2 regions of the Streptomyces sp. NPDC051555 genome follow, and region 2 is predicted to be linked to the other one. Evidence: predicted binding sites of a transcription regulator. Region 2 holds the regulator's gene; the other holds the start of a gene.
The links. Region 2 encodes HspR, which represses chaperone genes until heat shock. Its sites were predicted from a motif close to TTGAGNNNNNNNNNCTCAA; they were not measured.
Positions count from the first base shown of each region.

Region 1: lon (endopeptidase La) is a predicted target of HspR. The motif match lies at 1,283-1,301, and genes of this name have one in related genera.

Region 1 is NZ_JBITDP010000009.1:90,513-93,915, forward strand. It holds gene ACIBEA_RS20075 (DUF4097 family beta strand repeat-containing protein) at 1-620, shown strand, start outside; gene ACIBEA_RS20080 (DUF1877 family protein) at 647-1,174, opposite strand; gene lon (endopeptidase La) at 1,324-3,403, shown strand, end outside.
Region 2 is NZ_JBITDP010000014.1:237,873-241,275, forward strand. It holds gene ACIBEA_RS27110 (helix-turn-helix transcriptional regulator) at 1-822, shown strand, start outside; gene ACIBEA_RS27115 (heat shock protein transcriptional repressor HspR) at 952-1,398, opposite strand; gene dnaJ (molecular chaperone DnaJ) at 1,400-2,590, opposite strand; gene grpE (nucleotide exchange factor GrpE) at 2,632-3,309, opposite strand; gene dnaK (molecular chaperone DnaK) at 3,309-3,403, opposite strand, start outside.

The sequences.
Region 1 (3,403 bases), on a different contig from region 2:
TCACCTCGGTGGAGATCAAGGACGCGCGCAGGGGCTCCATCGAGGTGGTTCCCGGCAACGGCCCCGGCGTAGCCGTCCACCGCACGGTCCACTACCGCGGCGACACCGTGCCGCGCCCCGACCAGCGGGTCATGGCCGGCGCCCTCACCTTCACCGACGACTGCGGCGACGGCACCTCCTGCTACGTCGACTACCGGCTGGAGGTGCCGGCCGCGGCCAAGGTGAAGCTGGGCACGAGCAGCGGCTCCATCAAGGTGACGGGCGTGGCGGAGGCCGACCTGGAGGCGAGCTCCGGATCCGTACGGGCCGACCGGATCGCCGGGGCGCTGCGCGTCTCGACCTCCTCCGGCGAGATCACCGGTACGGCACTGGGCGGGCCGGGCGCCGAGGTGAGCTCCAGCTCCGGCGACGCCCACCTCGACTTCACGCGGGCGCCCTCCTCGGTGACGGCGCAGGCCAGTTCGGGGAACGTGACCCTGCGCGTGCCCGGCGGCCCCTACCGGGTCGGCGTGAGCACCAGCTCCGGCGACCGCGAGGTGAGCGTCCCGACGGACGCGGCGGCCGCGGCGCGCCTGACCGTGACGACCAGCTCGGGCGACGTGAAGATCACAGCCTCCTAGACCTGGATGAGCTCCTGGACGACCCCCTAGGACAGCCACACCAGCAGCGCGTCACCGTCCGCCGCCGCGGCGCGGAAGAAGGGCAGCAGCTCTTCGTAGCGGGCCACGACGCCCTCCAGCGACGCCCCGCCCTCCCAGGCGTGCACCGGGTAGACGTCGGCACGGGCCAGGTCGGCCGGGCCGACGCCGCCCACCAGCCGCTCGCTGCCCGTCGCCGCCATGGCCGCGGCGGCGGTCCGCACCTGCCCGGGCGTCAGGCAGCGCGGCGGCCCGTAGCTCCACGCGGCCGCCCCCGCCCCGGCGCCCTCCGACCCGCTCCAGGGGAGCGCCTCCTCGCCGTGCGCGATGTCGACGGGGAAGCCGATGCGCCGGGTCAGGAACCCGAGGGCGTCCCATGCCGTACCGGTAGTGCACCACCGCTCCCCGCCCGTCCCGCCCGCCCCGAGCGCCTCCTCGGCCCGCGCCCCCAGGCACGCCTCGACCCAGGCCGGATCGCGCCGGGCGCGCTCCAGCTCGTCGACGGTCAGCCGGACGTAGCTCCCGAGGATGCTCATGCGCGAAGGGTAGGACCGACCACTGACAACGGCTCCGGGTCCGGGGAGGGCCGGACGCGTTCGCCCCGGGCGAACGGGGGTTGGGGAACATCGGGCGGCGCACAAGCATTGAGTCGGCATAGCTCAACTTCGCTGCCGGAGGGAAAATCATGGCTTCGACGTCCGTAACGCTCACTCTGCCCGTGCTGCCGCTTGACGACGAGGTCGTGCTGCCGGGGATGGTCGTTCCGCTGGACCTGTCCGACTCGGAGGTGCGCGGTGCCGTGGAAGCGGCCCAGGCCGCCGCCGGGACCGGGAAGCCACGGGTGCTGCTCGTACCGCGGGTCGACGGGAAGTACGCCGGGACCGGTGTGCTGGGCACCGTCGAGCAGGTGGGGCGGCTGTCCGACGGGGATCCCGGGGCTCTGATCCGGGGCCGCGGCCGGGTCCGGATCGGGGCCGGTACCACCGGACCCGGGGCCGCCCTGTGGGTGGAGGGGGAGACGGTCGACGAGCAGGTGCCGGAGCCGCTGCCGGGCGCCGTCGCCGAGCTGGTCAAGGAGTACAAGGCGCTCGTCACCAGCTGGCTCAAGAAGCGCGGCGCCTGGCAGGTCGTGGACCGGGTGCAGCAGATCGAGGGCGTCTCGGCCCTCGCCGACAACTCCGGCTACTCGCCGTTCCTGACCCTGGAGCAGAAGCTCCAGCTGCTGGAGACGGCCGACGCCGTCGCCCGCCTGCGGCTCGCCGTCACGATGCTCAGCGACCACCTCGCCGAGCAGGACGTGGCCGAGTCCATCGCCAAGGACGTGCAGGAAGGCGTCGACAAGCAGCAGCGCGAGTTCCTGCTGCGCCGCCAGCTGGACGCCGTGCGCAAGGAACTGCGCGAGCTGAACGGCGAGAAGGAGGGCGAGGAGTCCGACGACTACCGCGTCCGCGTCGAGGCGGCCGACCTGCCCGAGAACGTCCGCGAGGCGGCCCTCAAGGAGGTCGAGAAGCTGGAGCGGTCGAGCGACCAGTCGCCCGAGGGCTCCTGGATCCGCACCTGGCTGGACACCGTGCTGGAACTGCCCTGGAACGAGCGGACCGAGGACGAGTACGACATCCAGGGCGCCCGCGCGATCCTCGACGCCGAGCACGCCGGGCTGAGCGACGTGAAGGACCGCATCACGGAGTACCTGGCCGTGCGCAAGCGCCGCTCCGAGCGCGGGATGGGCGTCGTCGGCGGCCGTCGCGGCGGGGCCGTGCTGGCCCTGGTCGGGCCGCCCGGGGTCGGCAAGACCTCGCTCGGCGAGTCCGTGGCGCACGCCATGGGGCGCAAGTTCGTCCGGGTCGCGCTGGGCGGCGTACGGGACGAGGCCGAGGTCCGCGGACACCGGCGGACGTACGTCGGCGCGCTGCCCGGCCGGATCGTGCGGGCCATCAAGGAGGCCGGGTCGATGAACCCGGTGGTGCTCCTGGACGAGATCGACAAGGTGGGCTCCGACTACCGGGGCGACCCGGCGGCGGCGCTCCTGGAGGTCCTGGACCCGGCCCAGAACCACACCTTCCGGGACCACTACCTGGAGGTCGAACTGGACCTCAGCGACGTGGTCTTCCTCGCCACCGCCAACGTGCTGGAGGCGATCCCGGAGGCGCTGGCGGACCGCATGGAGCTGGTCCGGCTGGACGGTTACACCGAGGACGAGAAGGTCGTCATCGCCCGGGACCACCTGCTGCCCCGGCAGCTGGAGCGGGCCGGACTGGCGGCCGAGGAGGTCACCCTCGGCGAGGACGCGCTGCGCAAGCTGGCGGGCGAGTACACCCGCGAGGCGGGCGTGCGCACCCTGGAGCGGTCCATCGCGCGGCTGCTGCGCAAGGTGGCCTCCCAGCACGAACTGGGCGAGCGCGAGCTCCCCTTCCGGATCGGCGCGGACGATCTGCGGGGTCTGATCGGGCGACCGCACCACGTGCCCGAGGCGGGCCAGGACCCGGCCGAGCGGCGCACCGCCGTCCCCGGTGTGGCCACCGGCCTCGCCGTGACCGGCGCGGGCGGCGACGTGCTCTTCGTGGAGGCCTCGCTGGCCGACCCGGAGACCGGGGCCGCGGGGCTCACCCTGACCGGCCAGCTCGGTGACGTGATGAAGGAGTCGGCGCAGATCGCGCTCAGCTTCCTGCGCTCGCACGGCGCGGAGCTGGAGCTCCCGGTCGCCGACCTCAAGGACCGGGGCGTGCACATCCACTTCCCGGCGGGCGCGGTCCCCAAGGACGGCC
Region 2 (3,403 bases):
CGTGAGATCCAGGACCGCCGACGCAGCGCTGTAGATCTCACCGACGCTTTCGAGCCGTTCCTTACCATCAGTGCCCAGAGTCCCGCCAACACCCACGCCATCACCGTGCTGGAGGGATTCGAGCGGATCAACGCGGCCCTGAACCTGGCGACGGCCGAATGTCACACCGAAGTGCTGACCGTCCAACCCGGCGGCGCCCGGCCCTCGCTGGCGCTGACCCAGGCGCTGGAGCGCGACGCCCCGCTGATCGACCGCGGGGTCAGCATACGGACGCTCTACCAGCACACCGCGCGGCACAGCCAGGGCACGCTCGCCTACGTGGACCGGATCTCCGCGGGCAAGGTGGAGATCCGTACGCTCGAAGAACTGATAGAGCGCCTGATCATCTTCGACCGCACCGTGGCCTTCATCCCCGCCAGCGACGACCGGCGGGTGGCGCTGGAGCTGCGGCACCCGGGTCTGGTCGAGTACCTCATCAAGGTCTTCGAGCAGCTCTGGCGGCGCGCTGTGCCCCTGCGCCAGGAAGTGACGTACCGGCACACCCCCGAGGGGATTTCCGGCGTCCAGCGCTCCATCGCGCAGCTCCTCGTCGAGGGGTACGTCGACGAGGCCATCGCCCGGCGGCTCGGCATGAACGTACGGACCGCCCGCGCGCACATCGCGAAGCTGGCCACCGTCCTGGGCAGCGGGAGCCGCGCGCAGCTCGGCTTCCTCATCGCGCAGTCGGGGATCCTCGACGGACCGGGCGCCCTGCCGGGCGGCGGCGGGCTCACCGCCGAACACGACCCGGACCCGGACCTCGACCCCGACCACCTGGTCTGAACCGGAACGACGGGACCGACCTGACCAACCGGAGCGACCTGACCGACCGGACCGACCTGACGGAAAACGCGTGCGGGCCCCGCCCCCCTGGTAGGGGGCGGGGCCCGCAACGGTCCCTGCGTGCGCGGGTCAGTCCAGCGGCCGCTTGGGCCGCCAGACGACCAGGGCGCTGCCCGGCTGCGGCGGCTGGTACGGGACCAGGTCGCGCCGGTACGAGGCGTGCACCTGGGCCTCGCGCTGGCGCAGCACCGCCGCCGCCCCGTCCACGGCCGTGGACAGCTCGGCCACGCGCTGCTGGAGCGCGGCGACCTGGTTCTCCAGCTCGATGATCCGCTTGATGCCCGCCAGGTTGATGCCCTCGTCCTGGGACAGCGCCTGCACCGTGCGGAGCAGCTCGATGTCCCGGGCCGAATAGCGGCGCCCGCGCCCGGCCGTCCGGTCCGGGGAGACCAGGCCGAGGCGGTCGTACTGACGGAGGGTCTGCGGATGCAGGCCCGAGAGCTGGGCGGCCACCGAGATGACGTAGACCGGGGTCTCGTCGGTCAGCTGATAAGGATTGCGTCGGCGGCCGTCCATGTCATGCTCCCTTCGCGGACTCGAACAGGATGGAGCGCGGGTCCTCCGAGGCCGTGGCGTCGCGGAACGACTCCAGCGCCTCACGGGCCTTGTCCGACAGCTCTGTCGGGACGGCCACCTCGACCGTCACCAGCAGGTCGCCGCGGGTGCCGTCCTTGCGGACCGCGCCCTTGCCACGGGCGCGCATCGTGCGCCCGTTGGGGGTGCCCGGCGGCAGCTTCAGCGTCACCGCGGGGCCGTTCAGCGTGGGCACCTTGATGTCGGCGCCCAGGGTCGCCTCGGCGAAGGTGACGGGGACGGTGACCGTGAGGTTGTCGTCCCTGCGCCCGAACACCGGGTGGCTGCCCACGTGCACGACGACGTACAGGTCGCCGCCGGGACCGCCGCGCTCGCCCGGAGCGCCCTTGCCGCGCAGCCGGATCCGCTGGCCGTCGGAGACGCCCGCCGGGATCCGGACCTGCATGGTGCGCGAGGAACGGGCCCGGCCGCTGCCCTTGCAGACGTCGCAGGGGGTCTCGGCGATCAGGCCGCGGCCCTTGCAGTCCGCGCACGGGTCGGTCAGCGAGAAGCCGCCGCCGCTGCCGCGCGAGACCTGCCCGGTGCCGACGCAGGTCGGGCACACCCGGGGCGTGCCGTTCTTGTCGCCGGTGCCCGAACAGGCCTTGCAGGCCGCCTGCGAGGACATCCGCAGTGGCACCGTGGCCCCGTCCACCGCCTCCGTGAAGGAGAGGGTGACCTCGGACTCGATGTCCTGGCCGCGGCGCGGCTGGGTGCGGGTGCCCGCACCGGGGCCCGCACCACCGCGGTTGAACAGGCCGCCGAACACGTCGCCCAGACCGCCGCCGAAGCCGCCGGCGCCCGCTCCGCCCCCGCCCTGGGCGCCTCCGAAGAGGTCGCCCAGGTCGAAGTTGGAGAAACCGCCGCCACCGCCGGGACCGGGGCGGAAGCCACCGTTCCCGAACAGCGCGCGGGCCTCGTCGTACTCCTTGCGCTTCTTGCTGTCACCGAGGACGTCGTGCGCCTCGGAGATCTCCTTGAAGCGCTCCTCGGCCACGGAGTCACCCTTGTTGGCGTCCGGGTGGAACTCGCGGGCGAGCTTGCGGTACGCCTTCTTGATCTCGGCCTCGGTGGCGTCCTTCGGGACACCGAGGACCTTGTAGTAGTCCTTCTCGACGAAGTCCTTAGTGCTCATCCCCGGTGGCCCTCCTCTCGTGACGTGCTGACATCAGACCTTCAGCCCTTGTCGGGCCCGTCCGTGTCCGTGCCCTGCTCGGCCGCGTCCTCGGACTTGGCCGGAGCGGCCGCGCCCGGCTGGGGCTCGGCCACCGCGACGCGCGCGGGACGGATCGTACGCTCGCCGATCCGGTACCCCGGCTGCAGGATCGCCACGCAGGTCGTCTCGGTGACGTCCGGCGCGTACGAGTGCATCAGGGCCTCGTGGATCGTCGGGTCGAAGGGCTCGCCCTCCTTGCCGAACTGCTGCAGGCCCATCTTGGCGGCGGCCGTCTCCAGCGATTCGGCCACCGACTTGAAGCCACCGAGCAGTTCGCCATGCTCCCGCGCCCGACCGATGTCGTCCAGCGTCGGGAGCAGTTCGGTCAGGAGGGACGCGACCGCGATCTCCTTGACCGCGATCCGGTCCCGCTCGACCCGGCGGCGGTAGTTCTGGTACTCGGCCTGGAGCCGCTGGAGGTCCGTGGTGCGCTCGCCGAGCGCGGTGCGGGCCTGGTCCAGCTGGGCCAGGAGGGCGGTTTCCTTGCCGAGCGAGTCGGCTGCTCCTGCGTCCCCGGCCGGGGCCGCCGCCTCCTCCTTGGAGGAGTCGGCGGCCTTCGGCTCGGCAGCGGCGTCGTCCGCCGTGTCGCCGGTGGGGACTTCGGGCTTCTCGTCGAAGCCCGGGGTCTCCTCCGACATCAGGCAGCGCCACCCTTCGGCTTCTCGTCGTCGACGATCTCGGCGTCGACGACATCGTCGTCGGCCTTGGCCTGACCCGCGTCACCGGTCGGCG